One region of the Candidatus Aalborgicola defluviihabitans genome, then DNA from elsewhere that is predicted to be linked to it. Evidence: predicted binding sites of a transcription regulator. Region 1 holds the regulator's gene; each other region holds the start of a gene.
What was found. Region 1 encodes FNR, which switches genes on or off when oxygen is low (the NO sensors DNR and NnrR bind a similar motif). Its sites were predicted from a motif close to TTGATNNNNATCAA; they were not measured.
Positions count from the first base shown of each region.

Region 1 (7,265 bases):
GAGTAGCCAGGGGTTGTGGTAGGCCTCGCGCCCCACCATCACACTGTCCACCACTTGTAGTTGCTCGGCAATCTGCGTGTTGCTGTTCATGCCGCCATTGATGGCAATGGTGAGCTGCGGAAAGTCCCGTTTGAGCTGGTGCACCAAGGCGTAGCGCAGGGGCGGTACCTCGCGGTTCTCCTTGGGTGACAGGCCCTTAAGCCAGGCGTTGCGCGCATGGACGATGAAGACCTGGCAACCGGCCTGGCTCACGGTGCCAATGAAATCGCGCACAAAGTCGTAACTCTCCGTGCGGTCAATACCAATGCGGTGTTTGACCGTGACCGGCACGCCCACCGCGTCCACCATGGCTTTGACGCAATCGGCAACCAATTGCGGCTCGGCCATCAGGCAGGCGCCAAAAGAGCCGCGCTGCACCCGCTCACTGGGGCAGCCGCAATTAAGGTTGATTTCGTCATAACCCCATTGTTCCCCCAGGCGGGCGCAGTGCGCCAAATCGGCAGTGTCGCTGCCACCGAGCTGTAGGGCCACTGGGTGTTCGTCCACGTTGTAGCGCAGGTGTCGCGCTACGTCGCCATGGATCAATGCGCCGGTGGTCACCATCTCGGTGTACAGCAAGGCGTGGCGACTGAGCAGGCGGTGAAAATAACGGCAATGCCTGTCAGTCCAATCGAGCATGGGCGCAACCGAGAGGCGGTGCGGATAGGCCTGAGGCCGGGTGGCAACGGAATTCAACAAGATCTCTTTAAAAATTGGGAAGTAAATGACCGGTATTAGGCGCAACACCTACAACGCGCGCAGCCTTTCAAGGGTAAATTATCCCCTCGCACCAAAACAGCAACCCTCGGCATCCGAAAAGCACCCATCACCATGAGCAAACTGTCGCTACTCGATCTTGGATTCTTCATCGCGGAATCCGAGGCAAGCCCCAAACACGTCGCTGGTTTGCTGATTTTCAAACGCCCGCCCAAATCGGGCGCGGCATTCGCCAAGAATCTGTACCGCGACTACCTGGCTGCCACTGCCGTCAAGCCACCGTTCAATCGCATCATCCAGTTCTCGCTCAATGCACTCCCACATTGGCGGGCCACTGACCATGTAGACCTGAACCAACATGTGTTCTTCCACACCATGCCCAAGGGGGAGAATGACCGCAAGGCCTTGTATGCCCTGGTCTGCAAGCTGCACACGCCCATGCTGGACCGCAGCCGCCCCTTGTGGGAGGTGCACGTCATCGACGGCCTGCCGGACGGCCAATTTGCGCTGTACCAGAAGATGCACCATGCTTACGCCGACGGCATCACCATGGCGCGCTGGACGGCCGAGTGCTACAGCAACTCTCCCTCCGACGTGGAACTCACCCCGGTGTGGACGCAAAAACATGGCGGCCACGGCAGCCGGGCCAAGCAGGAACTACTGGACCTCACCTGGAAGGAAGTCACCGGCAACACCCGCCGATTCCTGGGTATCGGGCGGTTGGCCGCCATGCTGTTCCTGGAGAGTATCAAGCTCACCAAAAACGCCATCGCCCTGCCGTTTGTGTCCAGCGCCAAGACACCACTAACGGGTCAGGTCACGTCGGGGCGGCAATTTGCCACAGCGGGTGTATCCATGAACCGGGTAAACGCTATCCGAACCCGTACCCGCTCTACTCTCAACCATATTGCCCTAACTTGCCTGGACGGTGCCCTGCGCCGCTATCTGGTGGACCAAGGCGTTGAACTGCGCCGGCCCATCACCATCCAGATGCCGGTCAACCTGCGCAAGGAAGGCGAAAAAACCGCTGGCAACAAGATTGGCATCATCCAGGTGGAACTGTCCCCGCCCACGGACGACCCCTATGTGCGTCTGCGCAACATTGGTTACAGCCTGCGCAATGTGCGCACCATGGTTGACAGCGTAGCGCCAGAGGCCATCGAGTCCTACACCATCATTACGGGGCTTGTAGCGCAAATTGCAGAAATGCTCAAACTCAGCAACAAGATGCCACCCATGGGCAATACGCTGGTATCCAACGTGCCAGGGCCCAAAGAGCACCTGTACATCCGTGGCGCGCGCATGGAGGAAATGCATCCCATCAGCACTTTGCCACCCAGCAATTTGCTCAACATCACCCTGTTCAGCTACGCCGGCGACCTGTTCTTCGGCCTGATTGCCACCGACGAGCTACCCAACCTGGAGCGCTTGGGCACTTACGTGCAGGAAGCCTTCACCGAACTGGAGCAGTCCGTAAGTGACGCCCACGCCTGAACTTAGGGCGTGATACACCATGGGGCGGCGTTGTGCGCCAACGCCATCCACAGCGCCCAACCAGAGCTGACCGCCAATGCGGCCCCGGCCAGACGCACGCCCCACTGACCGCTGCCCAGACGCGCTGGCGCGCCATTGAGGCGTAACCACAGCCACGGTCCAATGACCATGGTGACGCTGGTTCCCGCAGCAAACAAGGCCATCACCATGGCACCACCCAGAGTACTGCCCGCCAGTGCTGCCACCAACAAAGCCGAATACAACAAACCACAAGGCAACAGGGCCCAAGCCATGCCAATCACCATGGGCGCCCCCCGCCCTTGGTTAGCTGCAAATGCACGGGTGCGGGCCCAAACCCTCCGTGCCGTGCTTTCCAGCCAAACGGGCTGACGGGCCTGAAACAACAGCATCAACCCCAGCACCAATGCGGCGACGTGAAACAGGGACCAGACAGGGCGCAACGCAGCAGACTGCACGGTCAGCCAACCGAGGCCCTGCAGCGAAGCAGCAGCCAAGCCCCCGAGGATGGCGTAACCAATGATGCGACCCAATTGAAAGGTCCACAGGGCCGTATTCTTGTGGGGTCCAGCTGCCTGGCTGATACCGGCGCACGCCGCACCACACATGGCAACACAGTGGGGGCCGCCAGCCAAGCCCATGAGCAGCGCCGTCAGCGCCAGAGAAGATTGCATCGGCGCATGCTAAATGATCTTGGAAAACCGCGCCCGCGTGCGGTCGGTCTGCAGGTAGCGGTCAAACACCATGGCAACCGCGCGCACAAAGAACCAGCCCTGGGCCGTAACCTGAATGCCCGTGTCATCCACGGTCACCAGGCCTTGTTCCACCAGAGACTGCAGGTCTTCCAGCTCCCGGGTAAAGTAGTTGCGGCAATCGACAAGATAGGCCAGGTCAATGGATTCAAACAGAACTTGACCCTGGCACATCAACGACATGATCACGGCGCGGCGCACCAGATCGTCCCGCGACAGCGCCAACCCGCGCACCACTGGCAAACGACCCTGGTCGATCAGGTCGCAATACTCTTCAAGCGTCTTGGCGTTTTGGCTGTAGGTGGCGCCCACCCGGCCAATGGAGGACACGCCCAAACCAATCATGTCGCAAGCGGGTTGTGTGCTGTAGCCCTGGAAGTTGCGGTGCAGGCGTCCTTGGCGTTTGGCAATGGCCAATGCATCGTCAGGCAGCGCAAAGTGGTCCATACCCACGTACACGTAGCCCGCCGACAAAAAGGACACCAGGGAACGCGACAGCATGGCCACCTTGGCCGCCGCGTTGGGCAGCGTCTGCGCATCAATGCGCCGCTGGGGTTTGAAGCGCTCGGGCAAATGGGCGTAGGCATAGAGCGCAATGCGGTCTGGCCGCAACTGGTTGACCTGCTCCAACGTGCGGGCAAATGACTCAGGCGTCTGGCGCGGCAGGCCATAAATTAAATCAATGTTGATGGAGTCAAAGCCGCGTTTGCGCGCGGCGTCGATCAGTGCGAACACCTGCTCGGCCGGTTGCACCCGGTGCACCGCCTTTTGCACAGCGGGGTCGAAGTCTTGCACACCAAAACTCAGTCGGTTGAAACCGAGTTCCGTCAGGGTGTCCAGTCGGGCGGCATCTACCGTCCGTGGATCAATTTCTATGGAATATTCACCGCCTGGCGCCAGGGTGAAGTTGCGCCGCAACATGGCCATCAACTCGCGCAATTCATCGTCGCGCAGAAATGTCGGGCTGCCACCACCCAAATGCAACTGACTGATGGTCTGACCCTGGCCGATGTATTGGGTATGCAGGTCTACCTCGCGGCTGAGGTAACTCAGATACGATGCAGCCTTTTCGTGGTGCTTGGTGATGATTTTGTTGCAAGCACAGTAGTAGCACAGAGATTCGCAAAACGGAATGTGCACATACAGCGAAAGTGGCCGGGAGCGGGCGGCCAGGCCCGTGCGGCGCTGGGTTAGTGCCTGCACATAATCGTCGGTCGTGAAAGCCTCGACAAAACGGTCAGCCGTTGGAAAGGATGTGTATCGGGGACCAGGCACATCGAATCGACTCAACAATTCTTCGGGAACGATTTGAACTGGCACGCTCATGAAAACTCCGGACAAAACGGGCCCAACTTTGCAGCATTTCCTCCACGGTCCGCTTGATTTGAATCAAGAACAACTAAAGTGGGTAAACTGAGGGGGTCCAGATTTTGGCGCACGCTATGCTCGATCAACAACCCGCACCTCTACTCTGCCCCGAAACCAAGACTCAACCCGCCGTCAAGGGCGCAAGTAAAGTGGCTCCATTGATTGCACAAACCATCAAGGTCGCGTGTTCCAACTGCAATTTGCGCGAGTTGTGCATGCCCATGGGTTTGACCTCCGCGGAGATGGATCGTATTGAAGATGTGGTGGCCAGTCGGCGCAAGATCAAGCGTGGCACCACCCTGTTTCGTAACGGTGAAAAGTTCACCAGCTTGTATGCGATTCGTACCGGCTTCTTCAAAACCTGCGTGGCGTCTGAAGATGGACGCGACCAGGTAACGGGTTTTCAGATGGCTGGCGAGGTTATTGGCCTGGACGGTATCGTCAACGACCACCACACCTGCGATGCGGTGGCCCTGGAAGACGCGGAAGTCTGCGTCATGCCGTTTGACCGTATCGAAGAACTCTCACGGGAAGTCAACGCCTTGCAGCGCCATGTTCACAAGATCATGAGCCGCGAAATCGTCCGTGAAAACGGTGTCATGCTGCTGCTGGGCAGCATGCGCGCAGAAGAACGTCTGGCAGCCTTCCTGTTGAATTTGGTGCAACGCCTGCACGCCCGGGGATTCTCTCAACATGAATTGGTGCTGCGCATGACACGCGAAGAAATTGGCAGCTATCTAGGATTGAAACTGGAGACCGTGAGCCGCACATTCTCCAAGTTTGTAGATGACGGCATCATTGAAGTGAAGCAGCGCCATGTGCGCATCCTGAGTACCGATGCGCTGCGCGAAATCGTCAATACCAAGATGGGTGGCTAGCAGGATTCCTGCTTGGGGCAGCCGTCCGGACGCTGCGTGGGAGTCAGAGGGCAGCGGTTCACCTCAAAAGGCGACATGGACAGCAGACTCGTCAGTCCGCTTGACACAACCATGATGGCCCAGAAGACAAAGAATGCAATCGTGTAGGTACCCTGCCGGGACCAATCCAATGGCATGCCAAACCAATGCACATCTTGCGGGTCAACCATGCCAAAGACCAGCATCTCCAGCACCCCGGCCATCAGGAACGCTGGCCAAATTATCCACATCAATCGTTGTTGCAACATGGCTTACCTTTGAGGAGTATTGACACCGGTGGCGGCATGATTGCGCGCCTGCATGGCGGGCGCCAGGCTGGCCGGGTTGCCTTCCAGTGTCTTGTTGATTTCCAAGCCTTTTTGGTAATAATTTTCGTCAATCACCGGGTCCTTGCCCGACGCTGCCAGGTAAAACGTGTAAAAGGAGGCAACGACCACCAGCGCGGGGCCGGCAATCACCATCCAGACATGCCCGAATTTCCACCAGGGCGTTGCGGGAGTTGGTGCGGATTGAGACATAAATTTTCCTTAGCGAGGAACAATAAAAACTGATTTTTCAGTCACCTGGCCAGTGGAACCCTGGCCAGATATCTGGAAATGAATCGTGTGTGAACCCGCAGGTGCTGCATCATACGGCGCTTGCACGCGCACTGCTGTCCAACGGGATTGTGTGGGCTCTACCACAACGTCACCCTCTGTCACCACAACCAGCCCGGGCAGCCCGTCGGCGGCAATGGTAAAACGCTGCTCGGATTCCGTAGCATTCATGATCTGCAAGCGGTACACATTTTCGATCCGCCCGCCCTCCACAATTCGGGCCAGCACACCACGGTCACGCACCACATCCACCTTGAATGGCGTGCGCAACGTCAGGCTCACGACCATGGCCACAACGATGGCGGCCAAAATGCCGGAATAGATCAACACACGGGGGCGCAGCACATGGCGCAAAGTCTGGCCCCGCGTCCAATTTTGGGTAATGGCATTCTGCGTGGAATATTTGACCAACCCACGGGCGTAACCCAACTTGTCCATGACCGTGTCACACACGTCGGCACAGGCACCACAGCCTATGCACTCGTATTGCAGGCCCTTGCGGATATCAATGCCGGTAGGGCAAACCTGCACACACAGGCTGCAATCCACGCAGGCACCCAGGTTAAGTTTGGCCGGGTCAGCCTTTCGGGAACGGGCTCCCCGGGGTTCACCGCGCGCTTCATCGTAGGTGACGATAAGGGTATCGCGATCGAACATGGCGCTTTGAAAACGCGCATACGGGCACATGTGCTTGCACACCAGCTCACGCATGAAACCTGCATTGCCATAAGTGGCAAAGCTGTAGAAAAGAAACCAGAAAACCTCCCACGAGCCCAGCTGCCAGTGCACCACCGCACCTGCCAGTTCCTTGATCGGGGTGAAGTAGCCAACAAACGTCAGTCCCGTCCACAAGCCCACTCCAAGCCACAGTGCGTGCTTGGAAACCTTGCGCAGGATCTTGTCTTTGGTCCACGGGCCGCTATCACGGCGCATACGGGCGGAGCGGTCGCCTTCTGTGAACTTTTCCAACCATAGGAATATTTCTGTATAGACGGTTTGCGGACAGGCGTAACCGCACCACAAGCGCCCGGCCACTGCCGTAAAAAGAAACAACGCCAAGGCCGAAATGACCAAAATACCGGTCAGGTAGATGAAATCCTGGGGATACAGGACAAGGCCGAAAATGTAGAAGCGGCGCGCCCCCAGATCAAACAGCACAGCCTGGCGCTGGCCCCATTCCAGCCAGGGAAGGCCATAAAAGATCAGCTGGGTCAGGAACACCATGCCCCATCGCCAGTTGGAAAAAAATCCCGCTACGCTGCGCGGGTAGATTTTTTGGCGGGCTTCGTACAGCGAGACCATCACCCCATCGTCATCGTCGGCAGGGGGCGTTCCCCCCTTACCCGTGGCGGATACGATCGGAA
Region 1 is NZ_JADJKN010000008.1:221,397-228,661, forward strand. It holds gene dusA (tRNA dihydrouridine(20/20a) synthase DusA) at 1-735, opposite strand, end outside; gene IPI80_RS11420 (wax ester/triacylglycerol synthase domain-containing protein) at 871-2,250, shown strand; gene IPI80_RS11425 (sulfite exporter TauE/SafE family protein) at 2,253-2,942, opposite strand; gene hemN (oxygen-independent coproporphyrinogen III oxidase) at 2,952-4,346, opposite strand; gene fnr (fumarate/nitrate reduction transcriptional regulator Fnr) at 4,547-5,266, shown strand; gene IPI80_RS11440 (hypothetical protein) at 5,263-5,553, opposite strand; gene IPI80_RS11445 (FixH family protein) at 5,557-5,823, opposite strand; gene ccoG (cytochrome c oxidase accessory protein CcoG) at 5,833-7,265, opposite strand, start outside.

Region 2 (7,265 bases), on a different contig from region 1:
GCACAGTCACTCGTGCAGCTTTTGAAGTTTCAGTCTGCCCACGAAACGCTGGACGCCTTGCTTAGACGTAGCCCCCAAAATGCCAGCGCATTGATGCTTCGGGGTGCGGTGAAACGTTTGCTAAATGACCCACAGGGAGCGCTCATTGATCTTGAAGCGGCTTCAGCGCTGGAACTTCAGGCGGATCAAGCGGGATGCCACTTCGAAATTGCACTCTGCTGGCGCATGCTGGGCGATAACTCCAGGGCGTTGGAATCGTGCCAGTTGGCGCGGCAGTTGGATCCGGCCTCTGTGGCGGCATTTTTTTTGCTGACGCAATTACGGTTGCCGGGGGACTACTATTTTGATGTTCTCACCCGCATTATTGGGCATCTCAAACCGCGGACTTATGTAGAGATCGGTATATTTGAAGGAGCGTCACTTCGGTTGGCCAAGTCAGCAAAGTCGATTGTTGGCATTGATCCGGATCCGAAAATCGACTGGAAGCTTGAACCGAATATGCATGTTTTCAAGATGACCAGCGATAGCTTTTTTGAAAGCCATGACCTGGCTTCAGAACTGGGTCAACGAAGCGTCGATTTGGCTTTCATTGATGGCATGCACCAGTTTGAATTTGCCATGCGTGACTTTGCCAACATTGAGCGGTGTTGCAGACCGGATTCCGTGATACTCATCCACGATTGCTATCCTTTGGACGAGGAGTCCGCCGGGCGCGAGCCACGCTCCAGTCGCTGGAGTGGTGATGTTTGGCGATTGATTGTGCTGCTCAAGAAGTACCGCCAGGACCTTTTAATACACACGATAGGAACCGCACCAACGGGACTGGCAGTAATACAAAATCTGGACCCTGCATCCACGTTTCTGCTGGACAACCAGGTTCGACTATTTGAAGAGTTTATCGCGCTTGAATACTCCTATCTGGACGATGGAAAGCCGGAAAAATTGAACCTGTTTCCCAACCATTGGCCTGCAGTTAAGGGAATGATCCGGCCTCGTGTCCGGTAATCGGCAATTTTCTATGCTGAGGTGTTGGAAACCTCTCGGGTCAATTTCTGTACGTTTTGTCAGTTCAGGTACATGGGGCACTGCGCTTTGGGGGCTAAATCCATGTCAACTGGATCAAGCCAAACACCAGATCGACCGGCTTGGGTGTCGACTGGTATGGCAAAGTGGTCGATAACGACTTGGTTGATCGGTGGCCAGAACCGGAGTGCCATGCGTCAGATGAGCCACATCTGCACCCCGTCGCCGGTGCTTGTGTTGATGCGTACCAGGATGCGGTCCTGGTCCTTCTGGTAGCGAACGGAGAGTTGGCGTATGTCCATGTTTTGATTTTAGTCAAAACGCCGTGTGGCAATACCCCTTGAAATTGTGGGGAAGAGCCCTAAGTCTGTTCCAACCGGAGGATTTTTATGCGGATTGAGAAACTCACCACCAAATTCCAGGAAGCCCTAGGCGAGGCCCAGACATTGGCCCTGACCCAGGACCACGCCTACATCACCCCCGCGCATGTGCTGGTGGCCATGCTGCGCCAGGACGACGGCCCCAAGGCATTGCTGCAGCGTGCTGGCGTCAATGTGCCGCAGTTGCTGATGGCGGCCGAGGCCTATGTGAAGAAGCAGCCCGAGGTTCAAGGGCAGGACCAGATTGGCGTGGACCGCGATATGGGCGTGCTACTGCAGGCGGCAGAGAAAGAGTCCATCAAACGCGGTGACCAGTTTGTGGCCAGCGAGTTGTTCCTGCTGGCGCTTGCCGACAGCAAAGCCGACATTGGCAACCTGGTCCGCTCCAGCGGCCTTACCCGCAAAAGCCTGGAGGCCGCTATTGACGCGGTACGCGGCGGCCAGAATGTGGACAGTGCCGACGCTGAAGACCAGCGCGAGTCGCTCAAAAAATACTGCATTGACCTGACCGAACGCGCCCGCATGGGCAAGCTCGACCCGGTGATTGGCCGCGACGACGAGATTCGCCGCGCCATCCAGGTGTTGCAACGTCGTACCAAAAACAACCCCGTGTTGATTGGTGAGCCTGGTGTGGGCAAGACCGCGATTGTGGAAGGACTGGCACAGCGCATCGTGGCGGGCGAGGTCCCCGACTCTCTCAAAGGCAAGCGCGTGCTGAGTCTGGATATGGCTGCCCTCGTGGCGGGTGCCAAGTTTCGTGGTGAGTTTGAAGAGCGCCTGAAGAGTGTGCTCAAAGATCTGGCCAAAGATGAGGGCCAGACGATTGTCTTTATCGACGAGTTGCACACCATGGTGGGCGCCGGCAAGGGCGAGGGCGCCATGGACGCTGGCAACATGCTCAAGCCCGCTTTGGCGCGCGGCGAGTTGCACTGCGTGGGCGCCACCACGCTGGATGAATACCGCAAGTACATCGAAAAAGACGCCGCACTGGAGCGCCGCTTCCAGAAAATTCTGGTGGGTGAGCCCACGGTGGAGGCCACCATTGCCATCTTGCGCGGCCTGAAAGAACGCTACGAGGTGCACCACGGCGTGCAGATCACCGACCCGGCCATCGTGGCTGCGGCTGAGTTGTCCAACCGCTACATTACCGACCGATTCCTTCCCGACAAGGCGATTGACCTGATCGATGAGGCCGCTTCCAAGATCAAGATCGAGCTGGACTCCAAGCCCGAGCTGATGGACAAAAAAGATCGCCGCTTGATTCAGCTGCAGATTGAGCGTGAAGCGGTAAAACGCGAAAAGGACGAGGCCTCGCAAAAGCGCCTGGAACTCATCAACGAAGAGATCACCGCGCTGCAAAAAGAAATTGCTGACCTGGATGAGCTGTGGAAGAGCGAAAAGGCCCAGGCTCAGGGTTCCAAGACCATCATGCAGGAGGTGGAGAAGGTTCGTTTTCAGATCAAGGAATTGACGGAGAAGGGCGACTTCAACCATGCTGGCGAGTTGCAGTATGGCAAGCTGCCGGAGTTGGAAAAGCGCCTGACCGATGCCCAGGCGGCTGAGGCTGGTAAAGCCCAAAGCGCCAAAGATGGTGGCCGCGCACAGTTGCTGCGCACGATGGTGGGCGCGGACGAAATTGCCGAGGTGGTGAGCCGCGCTACCGGTATTCCGGTGGCCAAGATGATGCAGGGTGAAAAAGACAAACTGCTGCAAATGGAAGACAAACTGCACCAGCGCGTGGTGGGGCAAGATGAGGCGATTGCTGCCGTTGCCAACGCCATCCGCCGCTCGCGCTCGGGCCTGTCTGACCCCAATCGCCCCACCGGCTCTTTCCTGTTCCTGGGCCCTACGGGTGTTGGCAAGACCGAATTGTGCAAGGCGCTGGCGGGCTTTATGTTCGACAGTGAAGACCACCTGATTCGTGTCGATATGAGCGAGTTTATGGAGAAGCATTCCGTGGCCCGCCTGATTGGCGCACCCCCCGGCTACGTGGGCTATGAAGAAGGCGGCTACTTGACCGAAGCGGTGCGCCGTAAGCCCTACGCCGTTCTGTTGCTCGATGAGGTGGAAAAGGCGCACCCGGATGTGTTCAACGTGCTCTTGCAGGTGCTGGATGATGGCCGCCTGACTGACGGCCAGGGCCGCACTGTGGACTTCAAAAACACCGTGATCGTGATGACCAGCAACATCGGCAGCCACCTGATCCAGAGCATGGTGGGGCAAGACTACGAAGACGTGAAAGACGCTGTAACCGGCGAGCTGAAAAATCATTTCCGCCCCGAGTTTTTGAACCGCATCGATGAGACCGTGGTATTCCATTCGCTGGATGCGGCCAACATTGCGTCGATTGCCAAGATCCAGTTGGAGGTGCTGACACAACGCTTGGCCAAAATGGATCTGACGCTGCAGGTCAGCGATGCGGCAGTGGCTGAACTGGCTAAAGTCGGTTTTGATCCGGTGTTTGGTGCGCGGCCTCTGAAGCGCGCCATTCAGCAGCGCATTGAGAATCCGCTGTCCAAGTTGTTGCTCGAGGGCAAGTTCCCGCCCAAATCAGTGATCAGTGTAGGGGTGAACACAATTTTGGCCCCAGGGGAGTTCAGCTTTAGCTGAGTGAGGCTTCAATCTGGCAAAGTCCTCGGGGACTTTGCGGATTGGAGTACATTGGCCAAATGAGCGCGCCTATGCGCTCTTTTTTTGTGAAGGTTTTTAGCCGTGGATAAGAACACCAGACCCGAAATCACCATCTCTTCGTTGGATCAGGACCGGTTGTACACCCTGATTGAGTCCTTGCCCGCAAACAGCTTTGCCGGCAAAGATGAACTGGAAGCCGAGCTGGGCCGGGCCAATGTGGTCGACCCCACAGAAATTCCTCCGACGATTGTGACCATGAATTCGACAGTGAAATTTACGGTCGAATCGACGAAAAACGAATTTGAACTCACCTTGGTATATCCCAAAGATGTGGATTCAAGCGGGAAGACTATTTCCATTTTGGCCCCGGTTGGCAGTGCGCTGCTTGGGCTGTCCCAAGGGGACGAAATTGAATGGCCCAAGCCGGGTGGGGGCTTGCTCAAAGTCAAAATTACCGAAATTGTTTACCAGCCTGAGCGGGCTGGTGAGTTCCAGCGGTAAAGCCCAGCGGCTTGCTCAAAGGCCGCCTTTTACTTATCCCCACATCACTGAGCGCATAGAGATGGATGCCAGCTGAAAGCCGGTGGAGATGAAACGCGGCGCCTCTTCGGCGTGTACGGCACCAGCGGAATAGAGCAGGGGCAGGTAGTGCTCATGGGTAGGGTGGGCCTGTTGGGCCATGGCGCCCAGGGCCTGGAAGTTGTGCAGGACCGAGAGGTTGCCCGTCTCGATTTGCGATTGCACTACGGCGTCAAACTCTTGCGCCCAGTCGTATGCCTGCATGGCGCTCGCTTCACCACGCATGGCACGCAGGTTGTGCACAATGTTGCCGCTACCCACAATCAGCACGCCGCGCTCGCGCAGACCCTGTAACTGTTGGCCCAGGGCGTAATGCTCAGCGGGTGGGCGGCTGTAATCCATGCTCAGTTGCAGCACCGGGATATGGGCCAGGGGAAACATGGGTTTGAGCACCGACCAGGTGCCGTGGTCCAGACCCCATATTTCGGTATCCACACCCAATGCATTACCCGTAGCCGGGGATTTCAGTTGGTGAGCCAGACTGGCGGCTACGGCAGGCGAACCCGGTGCCGGGTATTGCTGGTCAAACAGTTCCTGCGGAAAACCACCAAAATCGTGAATCGTCTTGGGCTGTGCCATGCCCGTGATCTGCCAGCCGCCCCGCGTGAGCCAATGGGCCGAGATGCACAGGATGAGCTGGGGCTTTGCCTCGCGTGCCAGCAGTTCGGCGCCCAAGCTTTGCCAGCTGCGGCGCCAGACATTGTCTTCTAAAGCGTTCATGGGACTGCCGTGGCCCATAAACAGCACCGGCATGCGTGGTGAGGGTTTGAGCGATTGCAGAAGGGGGGTGGTGTCGGAGATGGCGGTCACGGTTTGTTCCATTCATTGAATAGAGCAAACCGGCCTACCAAAGTTCCCGTAATGGTCTGGATACTCCTGCCGCTGTTAGCGGCATTCCAGTCCATCACTGCTATACCGGCAAGGGGACATACCCCAGATTTTTTTCAACCCGGGAGCGTTCAATTTGGGGTAAATCCTGACTCTGCAGCAAAGTTACCCACAGTTGCTTTGCTTCTTCGTGGCGCCCGGTGTAAAAGGCCGCCAGAGCCAGCTCGTCCCTGGCAGACCAGCCGTAGGCAGGCACTTCGACAAACAGCCGATCGACCGAAAGTGGCAATTGCACGGCAGCCTGGGCAAAAATGTAGGCTAGCGGGCAGTCATTTTGCAAGCGCAAGTAACGCGCCAATGCCACCAGCGGTTCCGCTCGAGAAGGGCGGAATGAATATGCCTTTGAATAGCCAGCAACCACTTGCGCCTTGTTGACTTCGAACAACTCACTCAGGCGAGCCAGCTGATAGCGCGCGTACCACACCTCTTCATCCCAGCCGCCCATGGCTGCGCGCCTTTCGTAGGCGGTGCGGGCCAGAGCGTACTGGCCAGCGTCACGGTAACTTTGGGCCAGATAAAAAACGTAGCGGGCGTTGTGGGGCTCTTGAAGCAGCGCTGCCTCCAGCGTCGCAGCGTCCTTCTGGAATTTCTGGGGATCTTTGGAGCGCGCACCTTCTGGCCACACTTCGATCCAGAAATCAGCCAGGCGAGGCTGCGGCACGATTCGGCCTGCCTCCAGGTATTCATGCAGTACGCCTTCCCAACGCCAAGGCAGGTGGGTGGCTATAAGACTCACCCTGTCATAACGTAATTCGCCAAAACGTGCCTCTAGCGAGTAGGCAGGTTCGGTCAGTTTGGGCAGTATCGCGCGTGGGTTTGCTGCCAAAGTTTCGTCAGCATCAATGAACAGCAGGTAATCTGCCTTGTCCCGTGCTAGAGCAAGGGCTTCGCTGCGGTTGTGGCCAAAGTTGCGCCATGCCCGGTGGTGCAGCTCGCCAGGCACACCGGCCATGGTTGAGACAATGCGGGCCGGCGTATCGTCCAACGAGCCGGTGTCCACGATCACCCACGAGTCGATGTATGGCCGCACAGAAGCAAGGCAACGTTCAATCACCGCCGCCTCGTCACGCACGATCATGTTCAGGCAAATCGTTGCCATGGAGTGTTAACGTTTAGTGGCAGCCAAGCCCTGCCAAATTCAGTCAGGCCTCAATTTGCACACATGACATGTGCCGTGAAACGGACGTTAAGCGGTGGGCTGATTGCGCCTTGGTAAGTGCATGTCCAGGCAGTGGCGCTGGACGGGTAGTTGGACAGTATCGTTGCATTGTCCCATTTTCCATTCGTGCTACATCCGCCACTCACCAGCTTGCCGGATGAGCAACTGGCGGTTACCGTTTGTACCGTCGTGTAGTCATCGACAATTGGCCCCAATGCGCTCTCGGTGGTGATTGATGTGATCGCCCCGGTGGCTCCGGTAGGCCCAGTCGCCCCAGTCGGCCCCTGTAACACCCATCGTCCCCGTTAAGCCTGTGGCACCTGTCGGACCTGCAACGTTGCTGGCTGCTCCTGTTGCACCCGTGGGGCCAGTTGCACCTGTACTACCAGTGCTTCCGGTTGAACCGGCTGTCCCTGTGACCCCAGCGGCGCCTGTTGGGCCGGCAACACCAGTTGCTCCTGTAACGCCAGATGGGCCAGTAGCTCCAGTAGCTCCAGTAGCTCCAGTAGCTCCAGTTGCTCCAGTTGCTCCCGTGGGGCCTGTTGAGCCGGTAGCACCCATGGAAGCCAGAATCCCCCAATCGGCAGGCGACACATCAGGCTGGT
Region 2 is NZ_JADJKN010000013.1:28,860-36,124, reverse strand. It holds gene IPI80_RS13615 (class I SAM-dependent methyltransferase) at 1-1,005, shown strand, start outside; gene clpB (ATP-dependent chaperone ClpB) at 1,413-4,013, shown strand; gene rnk (nucleoside diphosphate kinase regulator) at 4,116-4,535, shown strand; gene ygiD (4,5-DOPA dioxygenase extradiol) at 4,569-5,435, opposite strand; gene IPI80_RS13595 (glycosyltransferase) at 5,524-6,600, opposite strand; gene IPI80_RS13590 (hypothetical protein) at 6,966-7,256, opposite strand.
Region 2: clpB (ATP-dependent chaperone ClpB) is a predicted target of FNR. The motif match lies at 1,329-1,342, and genes of this name have one in related genera.

Region 3 (7,265 bases), on a different contig from region 1:
GTGGAGGCCACCTACCAGGGGCGATCCAACCCCATCAAGTTCGAAATCACGACGGTGCAAGACGGTCAGACCCGCGTGGCCCGCGAGAAGTCAACTTTCTTTGTGCCACGCTGACCCTGCTTGACGTTGGTCATGTTGTCACCTGTGTTCTGACACGGCGTTCGCGTGGCAAGGACAATGGGCACATGGACTTTGCACACTCTCCCCGCGCACAAGACCTGCGCCAGCGCCTTGAGGCGTTCATGCAGCGCTACGTGCTGCCTTACAACCCGGCTTGGCACGCTAGCGTGCAGGCGGGTGTCTACCCGCCGCCTTTTCTGGAAGACTTGAAGACCCTGGCGCGGGAAGAGGGCCTGTGGAATTTGTTTTTGCCCGCGCTGCGCTCCGATGAGCCTGGCACCCGCCTGTGCAATCTGGACTACGCCCCGCTGGCTGAGGTGATGGGTCGCGTGCACTGGGCGCCTGAGGTGTTCAATTGCAGCGCTCCCGACACCGGCAACATGGAGTTGCTGCACCGTTTTGCCAACCCCGCGCAGCGTACTCAATGGCTGGAGCCGTTGTTGAACGGCCAGATGCGTTCGGCCTTTGCCATGTCCGAGCCTGATGTGGCCTCCAGTGACCCCACCAATCTGCAAACCACTGTTCGCCGTGAGGGTGATCAACTGGTGCTCAATGGCCGCAAGTGGTTTATCACCGGCGTGGCCCATCCGCAATGCAAGCTGCTGATTGTGATGTGTCGTAACAGCGCAGACGCAGACGGTGCAGAGGGGGCAGAGGCTGGCGTGCACCACCAGCACAGCATGGTGCTGGTCCCGTTGGACACGCCTGGCGTACAGGTGGTGCGCAACATTTCGGTGGTGCATCACCATTCGCCCGAAGGGCATTGCGAAATTGTGCTGCGCGATGTGCGCGTGAGCGCCGATTGCTTGCTTGGCGATTGGGGCGCTGGCTTTAGGATGGCGCAGGCGCGTCTGGGGCCTGGGCGTGTGCACCATTGCATGCGTGCCATTGGCCAGTGCGAACTGGCGCTGGAATTGGCTACCGAACGCACGCTGGAACGCCAGGTTTTTGGCAAATACCTGTCAGATTTTTCCAATGTGCAGGACTGGATTGCCGAGTCGCGCATGGAGATCGATCAAGCCCGCCTGTTGGTGTTGCAGGTGGCCTGGATGCTGGACCAGGTCCCCGGGGTGATTGAGCCTGGTGCGTTGCGGGCCCAGATAGCCGCCATCAAGGTGGTGGCCGCGCGGCTGCAATCCCGTGTGGTGGACCGTGCTATGCAGGTCTTTGGTGCCATGGGTCTGTCACCCGATACGCCACTGGCCTTCTTCTGGACATGGGGCCGGGCACTGCATTTGATGGATGGCCCCGATGAGGTGCATTTGCGTACGGTTGCACGCCATGAACTGGCCCAGGGTCGCGCGCGCGGCGGCTCCACAGCTGCCTATTTCACGACGCCCGAACAGTTGAACGCACCGGCGCGGATTCGTTAGCCGCGGCGGTGGGTTGAACCGGCTGCAATTGGTGCTCTTTGTGGCGGGCCCGACGATTTTTATCGGTTGGGAAGCTGTCAAGCGCGTCAGCGCGGGTCTGGCGTTTTTCCTCAAAAATGGCATCCAGCGTGTTGCGTGCTGTGTACTCTTCCTGCAAGCGTGCGTACGCGCTGGTGTCCACCGCCGGCTCACGTAGAAATTCGGCGCGCAAGGCGGCTGGATCCGGCAGCTGTTTGGGGTCCACCAGCCGATAGGGAATGTCCAACTGAGTGAGCACGTTGTACTTCGTGTCCTGGCTGGCTTGTGTTGGCCACTTGTCATTTTCCACATCCACACAGCCCAACACCCTGCCGTCAACGGACAGCACGGTAAAAGTGCAGTAAATGCCATTGAGCCGCTTGAACCAGTGGGCGGCGTCAGGTCCGGTGCCAGGGTGGGTGAATCGCGCCAGCGGAACTTTGGGCGCGATCTGCTGTTCAGGCATGGTGTGGGCGAGCCAGGCCCAGGTTCGTCTTTCGCCAAAACTGGTCAGTGGGCGAGCCGTCACAGGCCACACGTCGGGCGCTTCCTTCGGCTGGCGACGCTTGGCAGTCAAGGCATACACCGCACCCGCAGCTGCGCTGGCCCCCACCAGGAAGGCAACCAGAATCCATGCCATTTGCATCTGTTTCCCTTTGCTTGCACGTCCGTGCGTCGCTGTGCCGTTGTACTAGCGGGTGAGTCTAGCGACAAGTCATGGTCAAAGCATCCCACAAACGGGTGAAAGCGCAAAGATACCCGATAAGCGGCGATTGCGTTGCGGTGCGATACTGGGTTAACAAGTGTATCCATTGAAGGAGGTTTCATGACTGGTTCACCTCAATCCCCGCAAACCATCACCCTGGGGGGGGGCTGCTTCTGGTGCACAGAGGCTGTATATGTGCAGGTGCGCGGCGTGCTGGATGTAGAGTCTGGCTTCAGCAACGGGCAATCACAAAACCCCAGTTACGAAGACGTATGTACCGGCGCCACAGGCCATAACGAGGTAGTCAAGCTGGTCTATGACCCGGCGCAAATTTCCACGCGCGAGGTACTGGAGATTTTCTTTGTCATCCACGATCCGACCACACTCAACCGCCAGGGCAATGACACCGGCACGCAATACCGTAGCGGCATTTACTTCTCGACGCCTGAGCAGCAGGCTGTGGCTAAAGAAGTGATCGCCGAGATGGCCGCCAGCGGCACATATAGCCAGGCGATCGTGACGGAAGTGCTGCCAGTATCCAACTACTGGCCAGCCGAGGACTACCACCAGGACTTCTTCGCCCGCAACCCGGACCAGGGCTACTGTATGGCCGTGGCAGCGCCCAAGGTGGCCAAGTTTCGCAAGACGTTTTTACGCCTGCAAAAAGACTGAACACTTGACGAAGGCCATGTCCGACAGCGCGCTTCGGCAGGCGCGTCTGCCAGAAACGCTCAGTATTTTGAGACGTAAAGCGGATACAGTGTCAATTCTTCACGTTTCATGCGGGTGCTGACAACACTACCGATTTGATCGAGTTCCCCGGAAAATGACGACAGATCGGCATCGGAACTCTTTTCAATCTCCTTGTATTTTTCAAGAAAATCCAGGACGTTTTTTCCAATGCCATCCATTTCCTTGCGAAATGATCGAACTAGCGCCGAATTGATTTCATCCCCCGCCATCTGCTGCTGCAAATAGATGTACAGACGCATGTTCTCAGTGAGTAGGTGATTGCGAACGAGCGCACCGAATTCCTTCAAATTACCGGAGACCGTCGCAAGGTCGCGGTGGGTGAAGCTCTCTTTGATGCTGTCGTAAAGCTGGAACAACCGACGGTGATCTCCGATCAGATCTTTGATCAATTCCGGGTAGAACTGAATCCCCCCAGATTGTGTCGGCGCGGGCGCAGGCGCAGGCGCAGCAGCTGGTGCAGATTTTTTTTCTTCCTTCTTCTTAAAAAAATCAAACATGCAAATCTTCTCCTCTTTTGCGACTGAAGCCACTACTACCCTGCTAGTAGGTTTGTTATCTTATCCCAAGCGAACTGCGTCATTTGACTGAATTTTCCCATTGCCGAAACTTGTCGCCTTTTTGGGAAATGCACAATAAAGGCGGTATTTTTTTCACCAAATTGACGTACTGTTTGACGGTAATCAAGGCGATGAATTGCGTGGTGGTGTTCCACCTCTGCTTTATCCTCGCAGTGGGTATTGTTCTGATTGGCTTCACCTCCCACAACAATCCACCACGACGCGGCGTGGAGGCTGGCACACTTTTTCGCGTTAAGGTGCGTCTAGGTACCCGCTTTGGGTCGATTCCGTTATGGACATGGCGTGCGCCAACTTGCGCGAGAGGCGTGTTCCCCAAAAGCCCATCTTGGCCTTGGGGCCGACAAAGCAATAGTCGTCACCCCGCTGTACCGCTTTGACTACCCCATTGGCCACCACATCGGGCGTGCACCCGTGGGTGCGGTAGTACTCCTGTTGCTGCAGCAACTGGCGCTGGGTGATGTTGGTTCCCACCGTCTTGCCTGCCAGCAGTGGCGTGTTGATGATGCCGGGGCAGACGCGCGTAATGCCCACCGGGCTGCGCTCGGCCGCCAGCTCCATTGCCAGCACATCACTCAGACCCAGCACCGCGTGCTTGCTGGCGGTGTAGGCGGTGATGTTGGGCGCGCCCAGAAAGCTGGCGAGTGATCCGATGTTGACAATGCGGCGCGCTCCGCCAGCCGCTTTCATGGCCGGCAAAAATGCGCGGCACATCAAAACGATGCCCATGAGGTTGACTTGGAACATGCGTTGCCACATCTCCAATGACGTTTCCATAAAACCGCCGAGATAGTAAATGCCAGCGTTATTCACCAATACATCCAATGCACCCACATCGCTTTGCACACGTGTGGCGCAGGCGCTGACAGATGCTTCATTGGAGACGTCACATACGTACGTCAGGCAACTGGGCGCCCCAGCGGCCAGCACCAACTGGCGGGCGGCTTCCAGTGCGGCCTCGTTCAGGTCGGTGATGATGACGCGGGCGCCTTGTTTGGCAAACGACTGCGCACACGACAGGCCAATGCCCGATGCCGCGCCGGTGATGAGAACCACTTTACCGTGGAGAGTTGGGAGTGCAGACATGGTTTAGTGCGCCTTATTGGGGTTGTTGAGTTTGTTGAGTTTGTTGAAGTTTTTAATGTGTTGGGCTTGGTGCTCGGGAATGAGCGATTCCGTGCTGGCCTTGTCTGGCTGCAGACAGAAGAAGGCGGGCATCTGGTCTTCATGAGCATAGGCCGGTAAATTGGAGTTGGATGCGCACACCTTGCCGTCTTGGGTGAATTCAAAATCGCGGAACCAGATCACGCGGTGCGGCATGTGGTACATGACAAACTTTTTGTCTTTGGGGATGTAGCGGGTGATGCGGTCCGAGTTGTTGGTGGCAATCCACACGTCACCATGCTTGTCCACGTTCAGCGCGTAGGGCAGCTCAAACTCGTTGGCCGCCAACAGGGGCAAGGCGGTGCTTTCAAACTGCTGGGTGGAGGGGTCAAAACGCATCAGGTAACCCTCGTCAAAAGACGGAATCCACAAAATGCCGTTGCTATCAAAGCGCATGCGGCGCGGGCCTTTGTGGGGCACGTCGTATTCGGTCACCTGCAAGGTCTTGGGATCGATATGGCCGATTTTGTTGGCCAGCAGTTTGGAATACCAAATGCCGCCATCCTTGGGGTTGATGTCGATGCCATACGGCCAGTTCATGATGTCGCGCCCGCCGTTGAGCCACTTGTGGTGCGACAGCGCCAGGTGCAAATTGCCCTTGGGCCACAGCCCTGCGATTTTGAGCATGAGCCCAAAGAAGTAATCGGTAATGCCGCGCATCACACCGTTGTGCGGCAGAGCCACCTCGGTGAACTTCCCGGTGTGCGTGTCAAACTTGAGCACCATATTAGAGGCCAGCATGGTGAACCACAGGTTCTCGTCATTGTCGGCACGGATGGTGTGCGAATACAAGCCCTTGTGCCACAAAAATCCGCGTGGAATGGGGTACAGCTTCCACTCCTTGGTGGCCGGCTGGAACATGAGTAAGTTCGACGAGAGCGCGCCGGTAAAGAAAACGCGTCCGTCTGAAATCTGCACGCCGCTGTGTGGGCCGTGCTTGCCGGTGAAGATGCCAATGGGCAGCTCAATGCCGTGAAAGTTGCCGCCTTCTTTTTCGTCGGTCACCGGCATTTTGTAGATGTCAATTTTTCCGCTCGGGCGGTCCAAAATGTGGACCTCGTCGCGGCCTTCGTCGATGCCCATCAGCTTGTCGTCACTCAAAACAATGGTGTCGTGCAAGAAAGACATGGGTGTTGCGGCATGCCATTCTTCAATGCGCGCTTTGGATTGCTCTGGCGAGAAATCATTCACCTGAATGGCCTTGACTGGTTTGCCGGTAAAACCGTCGTTCAGCAATTGGGTGATGCTTTGGGTTTCACGCCAAGTCAGCAGCGCGGTGTAGCCTTCCATGCGGCGCACCACCTTGCTCCACTCCTTTTCGTCACGCGGGCGGCGCGTCAGCGAATTGCCTTGTTGGTGGCAATAGCCACATTGCGAGATAAAGGTCTTTTTGAGTTTGTCGTCGCCAAAGGGCAGCACGGCGTTGTGGGCCGACGCGGGCAAAGTGTCCGACAGTTCTTCAATCGACATGATTTTTTCCACACCAAAATCGAGTTTTAGGTTTTGCTTCTCGGTCAGGTTCACGTCTTTGGTCATGTCCCTGAAATACGGTGTGCGCACCCGTACCGCCAGCTTTCCGGTAAAGCTGGTGTCGATGGCGTAACGACCGCCTGCGTCGGTGTAGACCGTTTCTTTGCGATTTTTTTCGGTGTTCCAAACGGTGACCATGGCGCCGGCAATCGGCTTGCCTTCTACGGTGCCAACGCTGCCGTTCAGGTGCGCGCCGGCGTGGCTGAGCGCGCTTGCGCCAAGTAGCAGGGCGGTAAGCGCAAGTTGGGTGATGGCTTTTTTCATCATGCGTGCCTGCCCGTTAACCGAAGTAATAGAAGTAAGCGTGTCCCGCCGCCATAACGACGGTTGACACAACGGCGGACAGAGCGACATTGCGTGCCACTGCTTTAGCGATTGCCATGGGTTTGCCTCCGGAGGGTGCGACAGCCCGTGTGTTTGCAAGTGCGTCTCGCTGGTTAGATGCAGGAGAGTCCAGCACCGTCTTCAAGCCGACCAAGGCACCCGAAATCTTTTTGTGCAGTGCATGCCGCAGCACGCCCCCCAGGCCGGGTATGCGCGAGCGAAAACGCACTTGCCAGTGCACGCGTGTACCCGCTTGGCCATTGACTGTGCAGGGCTCCACCGCAACTTCGGCGGTGTAGCAGCGCACCGGCAGGCCCTTGATCACACGGTAGCGGTACGACGTGTTGGGCACAAAGTGGGTCACTTCTTCGTGAATCTCGCCCAACGGGCCACGGATGCCCCGTACCGCACCGCGTCCGTTGGCGGCAGTGTCACCCGCACGCAGCAAGCGTGAAGCGCCCAAGCCCGACCAGTTGCCCAGGTGGGCATGGTCGCTCACCCGGTTAAAAACCGATGCGATGGGCGCGGCAATTTCGGTAGTCACCACAAACTGCTGGTTGTCGGCCTGCGGGCGTTGCTGGATAGGTGAGGGCAGAAAGCCAAACAGGCGGTGCCCCAGCTTCCAGCGTGCCCACATGAACTCAAACGAGAAACCCAGCGGGTCTTGCACATATACGCAGCCCGCCACTCCCATCTGAATGT
Region 3 is NZ_JADJKN010000014.1:96,265-103,529, reverse strand. It holds gene ccoG (cytochrome c oxidase accessory protein CcoG) at 1-114, shown strand, start outside; gene IPI80_RS14665 (acyl-CoA dehydrogenase family protein) at 186-1,493, shown strand; gene IPI80_RS14660 (hypothetical protein) at 1,450-2,151, opposite strand; gene msrA (peptide-methionine (S)-S-oxide reductase MsrA) at 2,338-2,889, shown strand; gene IPI80_RS14650 (hemerythrin domain-containing protein) at 2,949-3,467, opposite strand; gene IPI80_RS14645 (SDR family NAD(P)-dependent oxidoreductase) at 3,780-4,631, opposite strand; gene IPI80_RS14640 (carboxypeptidase regulatory-like domain-containing protein) at 4,635-6,503, opposite strand; gene IPI80_RS14635 (SRPBCC family protein) at 6,520-7,265, opposite strand, start outside.
Region 3: IPI80_RS14650 (hemerythrin domain-containing protein) is a predicted target of FNR. The motif match lies at 3,641-3,654, and genes of this name have one in related genera.